Regions from separate parts of the Arthrobacter sp. NPDC080073 genome, predicted to be linked through region 3. Evidence: riboswitches for the same ligand, from Rfam matches in the RefSeq annotation. Region 3 holds a riboswitch; each other region holds the start of a gene.
The links. A riboswitch is a leader RNA that binds a small molecule or an ion and turns the genes downstream of it on or off. The one in region 3 is predicted to bind thiamine pyrophosphate.

Region 1 (4,309 bases), on a different contig from region 3:
AGGAAGAAGATCCTGGCTGGATGTGATGGTCATGTGAAACTCCCGGTTTATTGTGGCGCCGCCCTTCGGCAACCTCTATACATCTAAATTACTTGAAGCTTCAATTTATTCCTAATGCCCGCCACTTCCTGAAATATGCCCCTCAGCACGGTGCATCGCGGATTCAGCACCACCTCAAGGGACGCCCGGGGATCCTCCGGGTAGAGCACGACGTCGGCACTGGCACCTTCGCTGATGCCGTCGGCACCCAGCCACTCGCGGGCGGACCAGCAGGCGGCATCAAGGGCAGCGCCTGTCGGAAGGCCTGCACGGTGCAGTTCCAGGATTTCCTCGCCGATCCGGCCGTGCTTGATGACGCTTCCGGCGTCGGTTCCGGCGTACACCCGCACTCCGGCGTCGAATGCCTCGCCGACGCGTTCATGCCTGCGTTCCCACAGCCTGGTCATGTGGGCGGCGTAACGCGGGAACTTCGCTTCCGCCTGCTTCGCAATGTCCGGAAAAGTCGCAATGTTGATGAGGGTGGGGACGATCGGCACACCCTGGTCCAGGAGCCTGGGAATGTGATGCGGCAACAGGCCGGTGGCGTGCTCGATGCAGTCGATGCCGGCGTCGAGCATGTCGTCAATGGTCCCTTCGGCGAAGCAATGGGCAGTCACCCTGGCTCCCTCGGCATGTGCTGCCGAGATCGCGTCCTTGACGATGGCGGCCGGAAAAGACGGGCCGAGATCCCCGGCGGAACGGTCGATCCAGTCCCCTACGATCTTGACCCAGCCGTCTCCGAACCGCGCCTGTTTGCGCACCGCCTCCACCAGGTCCTCCGGCTCGACTTCTTCGGCCAGTCCGGGGATGTACCGGCGTTGCCTGGCAATGTGCCTGCCCGCGCGGATGATCCTGGGCATGTCCGTCCGGCGCTGCAGCCAGCGCGTGTCGCTTGCGGATCCGGCGTCGCGGATCAAGAGGGTCCCGGCGTTCCGGTCGGCCGCCGCCTGCAGTCGGGCAGTCTCATCGTCCACCGCTCCGCCCTTGCCCAGACCCACATGGCAATGCGCATCCACCAGGCCGGGCAACACCCATCCGTCCAGGACGACGTCGGGCGCAGCGGCGGGCGGCAAAAAGGTCAACCGTCCGTCGACCGACCAGAGACCGCGCCGTTCTTCTTTCGGTCCCGTGAGGACAGCGCCGCTGAACTCGATGATTTCCGCCATGATTCCACCTTAAACTCCGACGCCGTTCCCGGCTCGGTCACATTCGTCCTCGGTCACATCTCTCCCGGTTACCAACAGCTGTGGTAGCTTCGTCTACGACCACACGGGGGCCCTTGCAAGGGCTGAGATCGGGCTGACGCAGCCTGCGACCGTTGAACCTGTCCGGGTAATGCCGGCGAAGGAAGTGAGTAATCCTTTGAGCACCAAAGAAACACAGCTGAGCCCTACCCAAAACGGATCGGCGCAAGAGGTGACCCAATCCCTCAAGTCGCATTCCCTCGCGTTCCTGGAAGACACGAAGACGGGAATCCGGGTCCCCGTCACGGAAATCGCCCTGGAACCATCCCCCAACGGCCAGGCCAACGGGCCTTTCCAGGTGTACCGCACCGCAGGGCCGGGAAGTGATCCGGTGGTGGGCCTCGAGCCGTTCCGCAGCGAGTGGATCGAGGCCCGCGGCGACACCGAGGCATACAGCGGCCGCGAACGGAACCTGCTCGACGACGGCAAGTCGGCCGTGCGCCGCGGCGCCGCCTCCGCTGAGTGGAAGGGCGCACAGCCGGTGCCCCGCCGCGCCGTCGACGGCAAGACCGTGACGCAGATGCACTATGCCAAGCAGGGGATCGTGACGCCCGAAATGCAGTTCGTGGCACTTCGCGAGAACTGCGATGTTGAACTGGTCCGCAGCGAAGTGGCCGCCGGCCGGGCCATCATTCCCAACAACATCAACCACCCCGAATCCGAACCGATGATCATTGGCAAGGCCTTCCTCGTGAAGATCAACGCCAACATCGGAAACTCCGCGGTCACCAGCTCCATCGCCGAAGAAGTGGACAAGCTGCAGTGGGCCACGCAATGGGGCGCGGACACCGTGATGGACCTGTCCACGGGTGACGACATCCACACCACCCGCGAATGGATCATCCGCAACTCCCCTGTGCCGATCGGCACCGTGCCCATTTACCAGGCCCTTGAGAAGGTCAACGGTGAAGCCAACAAGCTCAACTGGGAGATCTTCCGCGACACCGTCATTGAACAGTGCGAGCAGGGTGTGGACTACATGACCATCCACGCCGGCGTGTTGCTTCGCTACGTGCCGCTCACCGCCAACCGCGTGACGGGCATTGTCTCCCGCGGCGGCTCCATCATGGCGGGCTGGTGCCTGGCGCACCACGAAGAAAACTTCCTGTACACCCACTTCGACGAGCTCTGCGAAATCTTCGCCAAGTACGACGTCGCGTTCTCCCTCGGCGACGGCTTGCGCCCGGGAGCGACGGCGGACGCCAACGACGCCGCGCAGTTCGCCGAGCTCGACACGCTCGCGGAGCTCACGAAGCGGGCGTGGAAGTACGACGTGCAGGTCATGGTCGAGGGCCCCGGGCACATCCCGTTCCACCTCGTCCGCGAGAACGTCGAGCGCCAGCAGGAGCTGTGCGACGGCGCCCCGTTCTACACACTCGGCCCGCTCGTGACCGACATTGCTCCGGGCTACGACCACATCACCTCCGCCATTGGCGCCACGGAGATCGCACGCCACGGAACCGCGATGCTCTGCTACGTCACCCCGAAGGAACACCTGGGCCTGCCGAACAAGGACGACGTCAAGACCGGCGTAATCACGTACAAAATCGCCGCCCACGCCGCTGACCTTGCCAAGGGACACCCCGGCGCCCACGAACGCGACGATGCCCTGTCCAAGGCCCGCTTCGAGTTCCGCTGGCGTGACCAGTTCGCGCTGTCATTGGATCCGGTCACCGCGGAATCGTTCCACGATGAGACGCTCCCCGCAGAACCGGCCAAAACGGCGCATTTCTGTTCCATGTGCGGACCGAAATTCTGCTCCATGCGCATCAGCCAGGACATCCGCGACGAGTACGGCTCCGCGGATTCCCAGGCCGCCATTGCGCAAATGTACAGCGGAATGCGCGAAAAGAGCGAGGAGTTCCTGGCATCGGGCGGCAAGGTCTACTTGCCCGAGCTCGAGGTTCCCGCAGGAAAGCCCGGAACGACGTCAGGAAGCCTGAACTGATCAGGAAGCCTGGACTGATCCGGCGCGGCTGACGTCCGCGATGAAGGAACGGATGATCCGGTCTCCTTCGACTGAGTCATGAGGCCGGTGTCCTCCAGCCGCAACGCGGTGGAGGGCGCCGGTTTCCTGCAAGTAGCCGGCGATCTCTTCGTAAAGGGGTTCCCAACCACCGGTCAGGACAAGCGTGGGTACCCCCGGCACAATATGCAGCGGCGCTTCCCACGGCGGAGCCTGGAGCCGCAGGCGCCGAGCGGTACGCCGGGCCTCCGGGGTGCTGAGGACGGCCGCCTCCGAGGAAAACGCCCTGCGGACGAATTCGCGTTGGTAATCGTCATCGCTGAGTTCGTGCCGGATCCGGTACAGCGGCTCCATGAGTGCCCGGTAAGCCGCGGTGGCGGGCAACTCGGCCGTCAATGAAAGACAAGCAGGTTCCACCAGCACGAGGGACCGGACCAGGTCCGGCCGCTCCACCGCGGCCAACATGGCTGAAATCGCGCCTTGGGAGTGCGCTACGACATGGCCTCCACGCGCGGGGCCGGAGGATGACGCAGGCTCCCGTCCCCCAAGGCACTCCAGGATAATGTCCACATCGGCGGCAACGTCGGATTCCAGGGGCTCGGCCTGCGCATCAAAACCGTGGCGTTTCAGGAACAGCGCGTCGTACTTCAACGCCATGCCGTGTTGTTTCGGCCAAGCGGCAGCGCCGAATGTACCGGCTCCGTGGACGAACACAACCCGCTGTTTTTGCATTCACCCAGCCTATGGCACGCGGCTGACAACCCAACTAACTAGCAATACATGCCGTTCTGAGCCCTCAAAATGACATGTATTGCCAGTCAGTTGGGTGGGACGGTTACTTGCCGCCGAGGAACTTCTCGAAGCCCTTGGGCAGGTTCAGCTTTGAGGGGTCGAAGTCGCCGGCACCCTGGCCGAATGCCGCGCCCGTGGGGACGGCTTTCGCACGCTTGTTCTCGGCGTCGCGCAGTTCCTGGGCCGCTTTGGCGGGGTTTCCGGAACGGGCCTTCTTCTTGGGCGCGTTCTTGCTTCCCTTCCGGGAACCGCCGCCACCGAGGCCGGG
Region 2 (4,309 bases), on a different contig from region 3:
GGACAACGCCAACACCAAGGTGATCAGAAAGACAGAGACGAACTTGGCCAGCGGATTCGCGCGTGTCAGGAGGGCATTATTGCCGCGCAGGGTCAGGGCTTCCCTCATGCCGCACCCGCTTCCTGCCGGGCCCCGCCTTGGAACGCGGGCTCGAGCCGCATCTCGGTGCCGCCCAGGACAGCGCTGAATTCCTGGTCGTGGGTCACGGAAACCACGGACGTTCCGGCGTCGAGCAGTTCGGACAGGAACGACGCAAGCTCGGCCCAAGTGTTCGCGTCCTGGCCGAAAGTCGGTTCGTCCAGCACCAGGACGCGGGGGTGGGCAGCGAGCACCGTGGCCACGGACAGCCGCCGCTTTTCACCCCCGGAGAGCGTATAGGGATTGGCGTCCACGAGATGCCCCAGCCGCAACCGCTCCAGCAACTCGTCCACCCGATCCTCGCCGTGGCCAAGGTGCTTGGGGCCGAACATGAGCTCATCAAGCACGCGGCCGGTGACGAACTGGTGCTCGGGCTCTTGGAACACGGTCCCGATGCGGGAGATCAGCTGCTGGGCTTTCCACTTGAACGGATCGGTTCCGGCGCCGTCACTGAGCCCGACGGCGGCAGTCACCGTACCGGACACCGGCGCCAACAGGCCGGCTAGGGTCAAAGCGAAGGTCGACTTTCCGGCCCCGTTGGGGCCCGTGATGGTCAGCGCCTGCCCGGCGAAGACTTCGGCGTCGAGCCCGGCCTGCACGGGAAGGGGCGGGATGGTTTTGAACCCCCGGCGCCGCGGCCGTTCGCGTGATACCGCGAGCTCCTGGGTGGCGAGCAGCAGCTCTCCCGCGCTCCCCGCCCCGGAGCCTGCGGTTGTTCCGGAGCCTGCGGCTCTTCCCGAACCGGCTGCTGTTCCGGAACGTGGCCGGGTGGCCGGAACGTACCCGGGCACCCAGACGCCCGCAGCAGTGAGCATGTCCCTTGCTTGCGCCAGAACGGTGTCCGGATCGCCGTCCAGGAGCATGCCCGGCGTGGACGCTCCCTCGGAGGACGAGCTGCCCGGCTGGAGGACCACGATCCGGTCCACGAGGTCTTTCCAGACCGAGACCCGGTGCTCCACCACCACCAACGTGGCGCCTGTCTTGTCCAGGCAACGGCCCACGGCATCGCGGACTTCCAGCACGCCGGCCGGGTCCAGGTTGGCGGTCGGCTCGTCCAGGAGGATCAGGCCAGGGCGCATCGCCAGGATTCCGGCCAGGGCAAGGCGCTGTTTCTGTCCGCCCGAGAGGGCCGACGTCGGGTGGTCGGGCGCAAAGTTGCCGCTGGCACTATTCCGCAGCCCGACGTCGTCGAGCGCTTCATGGACCCGCTTCCAGATCTCTTCCCGCGGCACGCAAAGGTTCTCGGCGCCGAACGCGACGTCGTCGCCCAGCCGGGAAAGCACCACCTGGGTTTCGGGATCCTGCTGCATGAGTCCGGCACGGCCCCGCCGGGCCTTCGGCGAAACGCCGTCCACCAGCAACGAGCCGGTCTCATCGGCGTCGTCACCTTCCTCGCCCAGCACGCCCGCGAGGGCATGCAGGAGCGTCGACTTGCCTGCGCCCGAGGGGCCAAGCAGGAGCACGCGCTCGCCTGGGCGGATGTCCAGGTCCAAGGCGTGGATGGCCTGCGTGGTGCGGCCAGCGTGCCGCCAGCCCCACCCTTGCGCGGAAATGGCGGCAGGTCGCACCACAGCGGAGGTGCCGGAATCAGGACTGGGCATCAGGAAAAGACAGGCTCCGAGGCGGCCTTGCGGGACGCGAACGCGCTCAGGACACCGGTCTTGGCCAGGCCGCGGGTCGCGATCCAGGCCAGGGCACCGGCGATGACGGCACCGGAGATCGTGCAGAACACGATGTACGCGAGCTTGTCGCCGGGTTCGTAGGCGATGTTCCAGCCCCACGGCAGGAAGGAGTCGTTCAGACCGCAGAAGAGGCCCGCACCGGCACCGGCCAGCAGCGACACCGGTAGGTTGAACTTCTTGTACATGAAGGCTAGGAAGATGAGTTCCGCGCCGAGACCCTGGAGCAGGCCCGAGATCAGGACCGTGGTGCCGTACTGCGAACCCATGATGAGTTCACTGGTGGCGGCAACGGTCTCGCAGAAAATCGCCGCACCGGGCTTGCGGACAATGAGCATGCCCAGCACTGCCGGAATCATCCAACCGCCGGCGATCAGGCCGCTCAGCGGAGGGTAGCCCGCGGACATAGGCGTGGCAACCAGAGCCATCTGGTCCCACGCCCAGAAGATCACGCCACCGGCGATCGAGATCAGTGCCGCCACGACGATGTCCACGACGCGCCAATTGTAACCAGGCTTGGTGAGGCCCGGCCTTGCAGAAATACCAGTCATTTTGTCCTCCTGAGGAACAGGAGGGGAAAGTGTTTCCGGTTGCCTGCGGGCGGTTTCCGCCACGCCGGTCCGGACACTATGAGAACTCGACTCCCTTGCGCCGGTACTAGCCGGATCAGGTTCGAGGGTCTGCGGCTGTCCGCACTCTCAGCGCCCGTCCTCCGTGCCGCATTGCTGCGGGCCCGACGGCGGCGCTCCCCTGTCGTTATCAATCCACCCTTTTGGGCGTGGTTCAGTTTACACCTTGACGGGGTTGCGGGCGCTGTGCCGGAACGAGTAACGACGGATTCTGCTGGATCACTCGCCGGGTGGGCGCAGGCCGGCCCGGAATGGCGCGGGCGGCCGCAGAAACTGGGAGAATGATCCAGCAGAATGTGACGCAGCGCGGGCAAAGGAGCGGTCTTGGCAGTCATTAGCGAAGTGAACAGCACCACGGTGGCCGAACCAAGGCTCGCCGCGAGCGTGATCCTGGTCCGCGAGACCCCCGGCCACGCAGTTTCGGCAGGCCCGGAGATACCCGCGGATGCCGGGCGCGTGCTGGAAGTGTTCGTCCAGCACCGGGTGACCACGATGGATTTCGCCGCCGGCATGGTCGTCTTTCCCGGGGGACGAGTGGACCAGGCGGACAGCTCCGGCTGGGACTTCGCGGACGACGTGGCCGAGCGGCACGCCTCGGCATGGCACCGGAGCAGCATAGCCGTCGAGCCTTCTACCGCCCGGTTCAACGCCGGCCGGGTGCTGGCGGCCGCGCAGCGCGAGGTGTTTGAAGAGGCCGGGCTGAAGCTCGACGCCGGCACCCTCCGCCCGTGGGCCAACTGGGTCACCCCGGCAGACCAACCCAAGCGCTTCGACACGTACTTCTACCTTGCCTGCCCGCTTTCCGGTGCCGGCCCAAAGCACCAAACCACGGAAGCGTCATCGTCCTTGTGGATGCCGGTCCGCGGAATCCTGGACGCCGAAGCCACCGGAACCCTCAAACTTATGCCGCCCACGCTGGCGTTGCTGGATGAGCTCCTCGCCCTCGGCACGGTGGAAGCGATACTGGCGGAGGACCGTGACATCGTGCCCGTCCGCCCGAAGCCAGGAGCCCTGGAGGAGTTCTTCCGGCTGAGGCGCCAAGCGCCATCCGTTGCTCCGGAACTGCCCTGAAGTGGGGTTAGGCTGGGGACAGTCCTGTTTCGTCCCGCAAGGAGTCCCGGAATGAACCTCCTCATCAAACTGTTCGGCACTGGCGTGAGCATCGGTGCAGGCTTTGTCGGCACCAAGCTCGTCAATGCGTTGTGGGAAAAGTCCACAGGCAAGAAGCCTCCCAAGGGTCACGATGACATGGAGGCAAGCCTGCGCTCGGCTCTGACCTTCGCCCTGATTTCGGCGACTGTCAGCGCCGTCATCCAGGTTTTCGCGAGCCGCAGTACCCAGCGCGCCATCTCGCGCTTCTCGAAGACGCAGGACATCGTCTAGGACTCTTCTTGAGCCTCCTCCGCGGCCCGTTGACCGGCAGCCCGCAGCACCACGGCCTCGAGTTCGTCGATGCTGAGCAACTCGGGGTGGAGGTGCTTGGTGCGGTAGCCAGCGCGGCCCACCATGTGTGCGGACACGGGCACTGTCAGCAATTGGAAAATCCAGGCGACGGCAAGGATCGGCCATACCCACCATTCGCGCATCTGCAGCCCGATGGCCGCCAAGACGAGGAACAACCCCAGCACTTGCGGCTTGGTAGCTGCGTGCATGCGGCTCATCAGGTCCGGGAAACGCAACAGCCCGATTGCTGCCCCCAATGACATCAGCGCTCCCGCTATCAGCAGGACCGCAGTAACGGCATCGATGACGCCATCAACTCCCGTGGCATTAGGAGTCATTGACCTGTCCTCTCCGATCGGCCACGAAGCGGGCCACCGTCACCGAGCCAACGAACCCGATCAGCGTCAGTGCGACGAGCAG
Region 3 (4,309 bases):
TCTCAAGATCGCGTAGGGGCGGGCTTGTTGATGTCAAAAAATTAACTGAATCAACGACCGGGCATCCATTACTACTCACCCAGTCTAGCGTCTGGGGGCGATAATCCCCGGATCGCGGCTCCGGCCCTGCGGACGGAATGCGCTAGGGGAGCAGTTCGAAGGTGATTTGGCGGGTGGCAATGTCCGCGTCGAGCAGTTTCACGCGGACCTTCGTGCCCGACTCCATTTCGCCGTCGCAACGGGCGGTGACCGCGGGCTCGGCGATCTGGACGATGCCGTACGGGCCGTGCGGGGTTCCGTTCCCATTGCCATTGCCGTTGTTGCCGTTGGTGCTGTTCCCGTTGCCGTTTCCGTTGTTCCTGGCCGGTTTCGATCCGGAAATCACTACCGCGTCGAATTCCTGTCCGATGTGGTTGACAAGGAGCGCTGCCTCGACGGTGTCCAGGGCGAGGCGCTCCATTTTGGCGGCAAGCTGGTCGGATGACGCCATGATCTCGGGCAGGCTCGGCAAAGCATGCCGGGCCCATGCAGGGATCTCTGTTCCATTGCTCAACGCTTCGCAGATGACCAGCACGAAACGATCGACAAGCCGGCGCAATGGCGCGGTGGTGTGGGCATACGGAGCCCCGATGGCTGACTGCATGACGCTTCCGGGCACCTCGCCGTCGAAAGGCGTGTACCCGGCACCACGGAAAAGCAGCCCCGCTGAATGGAGGATGGCGAGTTGCCGGGGGTCCTTTGCGTCGAGGGTCCGCAGGTACTCGCCATAGCTGGTCCCCTCGGTCCAGGGCTTCCCGAGTGCCCCCGCTTGCCGTTTGAAATGGAGCAGCGAGCGCTCGTCGGGGGCGGGCATGGTACGCAGGATTCCCACCTTGCCGTCGAGCATCAACTGGGCGGCGGCCATCCCGGTCATGAGCGAAATCTGGGCGTTCCAATCCTCCACCGGCAGCGAGGGAGCGGCGACGATCCTGTACCCCTCGCCGTCGGGCAGTTGGACGATTTCCTGCTCGGGCATGTTCAGGCTGGCCCCGCCACGGCGGCGTTCGAGTTCCACCCGCTTGAGCCCGACTTCCTTGAGCAGCTGCAGGACGGGATCAGCCGTTCCGGAATCGATCGCCCGCTGCACGCCCTTGTAGTCGAGCTTGGCGCGGCTTCGTATGCTCGCCCGACGCACGGAGACGGTGCGGAACTCCGCCTCGGCATCGAGTTCGAAGTCCCACACGAACGCGCCGCACGTCTGGCCGGCCAGCAAGCTCCCGGCATGCTCGCTGATGATCTCGGGGTGCAGCGGTATGCGGCCGTCAGGGGCATAGTACGTTTGCCCGCGGCGGCGGGTCTCGGCGTCGAGCGCGCCTCCCGGTGGCACAAAGGAGGGCACATCGGAGATGGCGTAGAGAACCCTGTAACCATCACCGGACCGGTCAATGAAGAGGGCCTGGTCGAGATCCGTGGAAGAGACGGGGTCGATCGTGATGAACGGGACGTCCGTGCAGTCCTGGGCCGGCAGGGTGTGTCCGGAAACAGCGGCTTCGGCGTCCCGCAGCGCTTCAGCGGGATAACCTGCGGGCAGCTCGAGTTCAGTCCGAAGCGCCGCCAGCGCTTCCGCGAGCCGGTTCGACGTTTCACTGACATTCGGGGCTAACCGCTGATGTGACACGAAAGTCAGGGTAACTCCAAAATCTTCCGGAGTCTCGCTAGGCCGCCGCTGCGTCCAAGGCAGCCAGGAGTGCCCGGGCTGCCGACGTCGGATCCTCCGCCTCAGTGATGGCGCGGACCACCACGATGCGGCTCGCGCCGGCCCGAACGACCTCTTCCACGTTGCTGAGATCGATGCCGCCGATCGCAAACCAGGGGAGCATAACCCCGCCGACGGTCTCTTCGTCTGCCTGCTTCACCGCGTTGGCGGCGTACTTCACCAGATCGAGCCCGACGGCGGAACGTCCCGGCTTGGTGGGCGTGGCCCACACGGGTCCGACGCAGAAGTAGTCCAGGCCGCTGCGGCCAGGCGACGCCGCGACGGCTGCGTCAATCTGATCCGGCGTGTGCGTGGAGAGGCCGATGATGGTGCGGTCGTGGAGCAGCTTGCGGGCCGAGCGCAGCGGAATGTCCTTTTGGCCGATATGGAACACCGGTGCGTTGGAGAGGGACGCCACGTCCGCGCGGTCGTTGACTGCCCAGAGACGGCCGTGACGGTGAGCCACGGAGCGCAGTGTCTCCAGGAGCTCCAGTTCCTCGGCCGCTTCAATCGTCTTGTCACGCAGTTGGATGATGTCCACGCCGCCCTCGAATGCGGCATCGACAAACTGCTCAAAATCCCCCTGTTGCTTCCGGGCGTCGGTGCAGAGGTACAGGCGGGCGGTGGTGTGGACATCGTGCGGGGTCATGGAAACAGAGTAGTTCCTCTAAACTGGGCTGGTACCGCGGGAGCCGCGGCGGCAGTCACAATCGCCGCGCGGCTGAGAGGGCTTCAGCGCCGACCGCTTGACCTGATCCGGCTAGTACCGGCGTAGGGAAGGACTCCATGGACGAAGTAAGCACCCAGCACCGACCCCTGCATGCGGATGTGGCGGTGATCGGGGGCGGTGTCATTGGCCTCGGCATCGCGTGGGAAGCCCGCCGGGCCGGCCGTTCGGTGGTCCTGATCGATCCTGTACCGGCGAGCGGCGGCACCTTCGCGGCGGCGGGCATGTTGGCGCCCGTCAGCGAACTGCATTACCAGGAAGAGGACCTCCTGGAGCTCATGCTCGAATCGTCGGCATTGTGGCCGGACTTCGAACGCAATGTGACCGGCTCACGCACCGGACGCACCACGGGTTACCGTACGACGCCGACCCTCGCCGTCGGTGCGGACGCTGCGGACCGCCGGGCGCTCGCCGACCTCCGGGATGTCCAGCTGGCCAACGGCCTGGTGGTGGAATCCGTGCCGCTGCGCGAAGCCCGGGAGCGTGAGCCGCTGTTGAGCCCGCAGATTTCCTGTGCCTTCGACATCCCGGGCGACCACCAAGTGGATCCGCGCCGGCTTTCGGCTGCGATTCTAGGCGCGCTTGCAGACCACCGGCCCGGCGATTCCAGCTGGATTGCAGGGGCCGAGGGCGGTTTTGCGGTCAGGGACACCGCGGCCGGCCTCCTGTGGGAGGACGGGCGCGTCGTCGGGGTTGTGCTCGGCTCAGGCATCGAAGTGCACGCCACCGAAACGGTGGTAGCCAACGGACTTGATGCCGCGCGCTTGAACGGCCTGCCGGATGGATTGTCGCTCCCGTTGCGTCCGGTGTACGGCGACATTCTTCGGCTGCGCGTCCCGGAGCACCTGCAACCCCTTGTCACGGCCACGGTCCGTGGGATGGTGCGCGGAGTGCCCGTCTACATCGTCCCCCGAGACGACGGGTCCGTGGTGATCGGCGCGACGCAACGCGAAGACGGCTTGTCGGAGTCCGGAGGAACGGCCAACCCGGTGTCAGCCGGCGGCGTGTACCAGTTGCTCCGCGACGCCCAGGTACTTGTCCCGGCCGTGGCCGAACTGGAACTCCTGGAAGCAACTGCCCGTGCGCGTCCGGGCACTCCGGACAATGCGCCGCTGCTGGGCAGGGTCGGCACTGAGGGCGGCGGGGACACGGCCGTGCACGGCCTCATCGTAGCCAGCGGCTTCTTCCGCCATGGCGTGCTCCTCACCCCGGCAGCGGCGAAAATCTGCGTCGGACTCATGGACGGCACCGTCGATCCCCGGTGGAACAAATTCCGCCCGGACCGCTTCTCCCGCCCGCTTGCAGCGGCACGGGCCTCAACAGCCCGCCCATCCTCCGATACCTCTAATCCCCTCCCGAAGGACCCCGCATGAACATCAAATTAAACGGCGCAGACCACACACTGAGTGACGACGCTTCGGTCACCACCCTCGTCAGCCACATCACCGGACGGGCCGTGGACCCCAGCGGCCAGGCGGCCGACGGACGCAAGATCGGCGTCGCCGTCGCACGCAATTCCGAAGTGGTGCCGCGCAGCCAGTGGGCTGCCACCGCGCTCGAAGAGGGCGACGAACTCGAAATCGTTACCGCAGTACAAGGAGGCTGAACGATGACCACAGCAAGCACCCAAGCAGCAAGCACCCGAACCGATCCCCTGATGATCGACGGTGTCGAGTTCGGCTCGCGCCTCATCATGGGGACCGGCGGAGCCCCGAGCCTGGACGGGCTGGGGGCAGCCTTGCTGGCTTCCGGCACCGAACTCACCACCGTTGCCATGCGGAGGTACTCCCCGACGGAAACAGGTTCGCTGTTCCAGTTGCTCGTTGACCACGGCATCCGTGTCCTGC
Region 4 (4,309 bases), on a different contig from region 3:
GAGGAAGAGCTGACGCACGATATCAACCGTTTGCGGGCCCAGTGGGAAGGCATCGAAAGCCAGTCCACATCCACCAAGATCCTGGCCCCGGAACTGCTGTACGGCGAACCGGACCTCACCATCAAGGTTGTCCGCGACGTCTTCAACGAGGACTTCTCCAAGCTCATCGTCTCCGGCGACGAAGCCTGGGACACCATCGAGGCCTACGTCACCTACGTGGCGCCGGACCTGGTGGGACGCCTCGAAAAGTGGACCTCGGATCAGGACATCTTCTCGGCCTGGCGCGTGGACGAACAGATCCACAAAGCCTTGGAGCGCAAGGTCTTCCTGCCCTCCGGTGGTTCGCTCGTGATCGACCGTACCGAGGCCATGACGGTTGTTGACGTCAACACCGGGAAGTTCACCGGCAGCGGTGGCAACCTCGAGGAAACCGTCACCAAGAACAACCTCGAGGCTGCCGAGGAAGTGGTCCGCCAGCTGCGCTTGCGCGACATCGGCGGAATCATCGTCATCGACTTCATCGACATGGTCCTGGAATCCAACCGCGATCTCGTGCTGCGCCGGCTGGTCGAGTGCCTCGGCCGGGACCGCACCAAGCACCAGGTCGCCGAAGTGACGTCGCTCGGATTGGTCCAGATGACCCGCAAGCGCATGGGCACCGGCCTGCTAGAGGTCTTCGGCGAGCAGTGCGAAACGTGCGGAGGGCGCGGAATCGTCACGCACGACGAGCCGGTGGAGCACCGTCGGGCCAACGTGGTGGCCGCCGAACACCACCACCCGCGTACGGAGTCACAGCCGGCCGTCCGCCCGGAACAGCGCAAGCGCCGCCGCGGCAGGGGCACGGGGCAGGGGACTACTGAGCTCCCGATGACCCCTCCTGTGCAGGTCCACTCCGTGGAATCCACTGACCCGAATCGCAAGGCAGCCACCCGCGCCGCCCTTGCCACCATTGCGGCTGCCGCCCACGCTGCCCACTTGCACGACGACGAGCTCCACCATGCGGCCGAATTGCTCGCCGACGGGCACGTAGCGGAAGCGACCCCGGTCCAGGCCCCTGCGGCCCCGGTCCAGGCTCCCGCCGCTGCATCGGGTGGCGAGGAACGTTCGACGCCTGTGCTGCGGTTCGGCGGCGAGGAAGTGGCGTTGCCCTTCGTCCACCACGAAGAGGAACCGGCGAGTGGGGCGCCTGCCATGAGCCTGGATCTGTTGGCACAGGCGTTCGCTGGCCTGGGAGAAGCTCCGGACACCGCGGCGACCGCGACAGAAACCAAGGAAGCGCCCGCAGCGGCCCCGGCTGCCGCTGCACCCGTAGAATCCCCGGAGACGGGTCCGCGTGGACGCCGAGGCCGCCGCAACCGTAGTGCCAGCCGGGCCCAGGGTGCCGCCAACGCCACCAACGTGGAGCACCACGAGGTCGCCGCGGCCGCCTCCGGCGGGGCCGCGCACGAGGCAAAGGCGGCGGACGCCGCTCCGGCCAAGCCGACGGCGGCAGCGGAACCGATCATCCTCGGAGTCGGCGTGCCCAAGTCCGAACTCTAAGCGCAATACCCTGTCCGAAGCCCCGGCTGTTCCCGCTCCAGTGGAAACCGCCGGGGCTTCTGCGTTGCAGGCCAAGCGACCGGACCTCCCTGCAGCGGTTGCAAAGGGCGGTTTCAGCGGGCGGGGCGTGATCCGGGTTAAGCTTGGGGACTGACACGGGGTGCCGCGCACCAAGCCGGCTGAGACCAGACCCGTTGAACCTGTCCGGTTAGCACCGGCGAAGGGATGTCTCGCATGACTGTTCCGGCGCAATCAGCCGTCTACCCGCTCAAGGCCGTCCAGCGCCCTATCCCCAGGGTCCTGAGCATTGCCGGCTCGGATCCTTCAGGTGGCGCCGGGATCCAGGCAGACCTCAAGAGCATCGCGGCCAACGGCGGCTACGGCATGGCCGTCATCACGGCGCTCACCGTACAAAACACCCAGGGAGTCACTGCTGTCCATGTTCCACCCGTGGAGTTCCTGCGCCAGCAGCTGGACGCCATTAGCGACGACATCACCGTTGATGCCGTCAAGATCGGCATGCTCGGGGATGCGGCGGTCATCCACGAGGTCCGCCGCTGGCTCGGGGAGGCCCGTCCCGCCGTCGTCGTGCTGGACCCGGTGATGATCGCCACCAGCGGCGACCGGCTCCTGGCGGAGTCCGCTGAAGCCGCACTGCTGGAACTTCTGCCCCTGGCTGACTTGGTGACCCCCAACCTTCCGGAACTGGCCATGCTGCTAGGCGAACCTGAGGCCACTGACTGGGCATCGGCATTGGAGCAAGGCAAACGCCTGGCTGCCGCCTGTGGGAACACCGTCCTGGTGAAGGGCGGCCATCTGCAGGGAGCGGGCTGCCCCGACGCCCTCGTCAACACCGGGGGAGTCCTGAGCCAGGACGTGGTGGAATTCGCCGGCCAACGGGTGGAGACCCGCAATAGCCACGGCACGGGGTGTTCCCTGTCGTCGGCGATGGCGACGGCCAAGGCGCGGACCGGCGAATGGGAGTCCGCCCTGCGTGTGGTCAAGCCGTGGCTTCAGGAGGCGCTGACCCAGTCCGGGGTGCTGGAGGTGGGGAAGGGCAACGGGCCGATCCATCATTTCCACGGGCTCCGGCATTCCCTTCAACCGGGGGATTTTGCCGTCCGGATGTGGGAAGCCGCCCAAACGGAACTCGCGGCCATTTATGGCCTGGACTTCATACGGCACTTGCAGTCCGGCGGGCTCAGCGAAGCGCAGTTCCGCTATTACCTGTCGCAGGATGCCATCTATCTCAACGGCTATTCCCGTGTCCTGGCGCGGGCAAGCGCCCTCGCTCCAAGCGAAAGCGAACAGCTGTTCTGGGCCCGCGGCTCGCAAATGTGCCTTGAAGTCGAGTCCGAGCTGCATCGGAATTGGCTCAGCGGACGCCAGGTAGGTGGAGGGTTAGGCCCGGTCACCAAGGCCTATGTCGACCACTTGCTGGCGGCATCGGCGTCGGGCAGCTATGCCGTCCTGCTGGCTGCCATCCTTCCCTGCTACTGGTTGTACGCCGAAGTGGGCCAGCAGCTCCACCATGGTTACAGGCAGGCGGGAGCGTCGGAGGAGCACCCTTACGCGGACTGGCTGCGCACCTACGCGGACGAGGCGTTTGCCGAGGCCACCCGCAAGGCGATCGACATCACGGATGCCGCCGCGCAGGCAGCAACGCCTGCGGAGCGCACCGCGATGATGGAGGCATTCACCCAGTCCTGCCGTTATGAAACGGCGTTCTTCGATGCTCCAAGGTTGCACGGCTGAACCCGGTTCCTGTCGCGGAAGGATGGGAACAAGGCCTGTGCCGGAGGGCGCTGCAGCGTGTCGGAGTGGGGATCCGGGCTTTTCCCGCCCGGCAGGGTAAGGTGGACGGGCACGGTACCGGATGGCGGCATAGCCAGTCTGTGGCAGCCATCACGTGGCAGCCTCCGGACCTGGCCTCATTTGCAGCCGAAGGCGAAACTAGCGTAATCTAGATCTTCGGTGCTTACGCCAACACTTGGGTTATGCCCCCAGAAACCGTTCATTTGGAACTGACCTTTCATTTGGAACTATTCGAGGGATGACTCATGGATTCCCTACCGGAGTCCACGGCGTTGAGGCACAGCGTGAACCAGGCCCGTTTTCGGATCGGGGTTCCGCACGCAAATTTAGTAATAAACGTCGAGAGAAGTGAGTGCCCAAGTGGTGTACGCGATTGTCCGCGCAGGCGGCCGCCAAGAAAAGGTTTCCGTTGGAGACTACGTAACCCTGAACCGCGTCCCCGGTGGAGCCGGCAGCACCCTTGAGCTGCCCGCACTGCTCCTGGTGGACGGTGACAAGGTCACCTCCGCTGCTGCGGATCTGGCCAAGGTCAAGGTTACGGCTGAGATCCTCGAAGACCTCCGTGGTCCGAAGATCGTCATCCAGAAGTTCAAGAACAAGACCGGGTACAAGAAGCGCCAGGGTCACCGTCAAGAACTGACCAAGATCAAGATCACCGGTATCAAGTAACCACTGGTTGCTGTTCAGGTTTTCAACAGGTTCCCCAGAATTTAAAGGCAGGCATTTCAAATGGCACATAAAAAAGGCGCGAGCTCCACTCGCAACGGTCGTGACTCCAACGCCCAGTACCTCGGCGTAAAGCGCTTCGGTGGCCAGGTCGTTTCCGCAGGCGAGATCATCGTCCGCCAGCGCGGCACCCACTTCCACCCGGGCGCCGGTGTCGGCCGCGGTGGCGACGACACCCTGTTCGCCCTGCAGGCAGGTGCGGTTGAGTTCGGTACTCGCCGCGGCCGTC

Region 1: another riboswitch for thiamine pyrophosphate. It lies ahead of thiC (phosphomethylpyrimidine synthase ThiC); the one in region 3 lies ahead of thiO (glycine oxidase ThiO).
Region 2: another riboswitch for thiamine pyrophosphate. It lies ahead of AB0O52_RS15265 (ECF transporter S component); the one in region 3 lies ahead of thiO (glycine oxidase ThiO).
Region 4: another riboswitch for thiamine pyrophosphate. It lies ahead of thiD (bifunctional hydroxymethylpyrimidine kinase/phosphomethylpyrimidine kinase); the one in region 3 lies ahead of thiO (glycine oxidase ThiO).

The regions. Positions count from the first base shown of each region.
Region 1 covers NZ_JBFBKR010000009.1:119,571-123,879, forward strand. The annotation lists gene AB0O52_RS12495 (VOC family protein) at 1-33, opposite strand, end outside; gene AB0O52_RS12500 (amidohydrolase family protein) at 84-1,205, opposite strand; TPP riboswitch at 1,299-1,406, shown strand; gene thiC (phosphomethylpyrimidine synthase ThiC) at 1,402-3,231, shown strand; gene AB0O52_RS12510 (alpha/beta hydrolase) at 3,232-3,981, opposite strand; gene ffh (signal recognition particle protein) at 4,085-4,309, opposite strand, start outside.
Region 2 covers NZ_JBFBKR010000013.1:50,132-54,440, reverse strand. The annotation lists gene AB0O52_RS15275 (energy-coupling factor transporter transmembrane component T) at 1-108, opposite strand, end outside; gene AB0O52_RS15270 (ABC transporter ATP-binding protein) at 105-1,739, opposite strand; gene AB0O52_RS15265 (ECF transporter S component) at 1,739-2,368, opposite strand; TPP riboswitch at 2,443-2,579, opposite strand; gene AB0O52_RS15260 (NUDIX domain-containing protein) at 2,771-3,517, shown strand; gene AB0O52_RS15255 (DUF4235 domain-containing protein) at 3,569-3,829, shown strand; gene mnhG (monovalent cation/H(+) antiporter subunit G) at 3,826-4,227, opposite strand; gene AB0O52_RS15245 (monovalent cation/H+ antiporter complex subunit F) at 4,217-4,309, opposite strand, start outside.
Region 3 covers NZ_JBFBKR010000002.1:126,047-130,355, forward strand. The annotation lists gene AB0O52_RS02800 (RNB domain-containing ribonuclease) at 143-1,657, opposite strand; gene thiE (thiamine phosphate synthase) at 1,695-2,384, opposite strand; TPP riboswitch at 2,411-2,530, shown strand; gene thiO (glycine oxidase ThiO) at 2,522-3,835, shown strand; gene thiS (sulfur carrier protein ThiS) at 3,832-4,068, shown strand; gene AB0O52_RS02820 (thiazole synthase) at 4,072-4,309, shown strand, end outside.
Region 4 covers NZ_JBFBKR010000009.1:25,586-29,894, reverse strand. The annotation lists gene AB0O52_RS12045 (Rne/Rng family ribonuclease) at 1-1,539, shown strand, start outside; TPP riboswitch at 1,686-1,782, shown strand; gene thiD (bifunctional hydroxymethylpyrimidine kinase/phosphomethylpyrimidine kinase) at 1,774-3,294, shown strand; gene rplU (50S ribosomal protein L21) at 3,715-4,023, shown strand; gene rpmA (50S ribosomal protein L27) at 4,084-4,309, shown strand, end outside.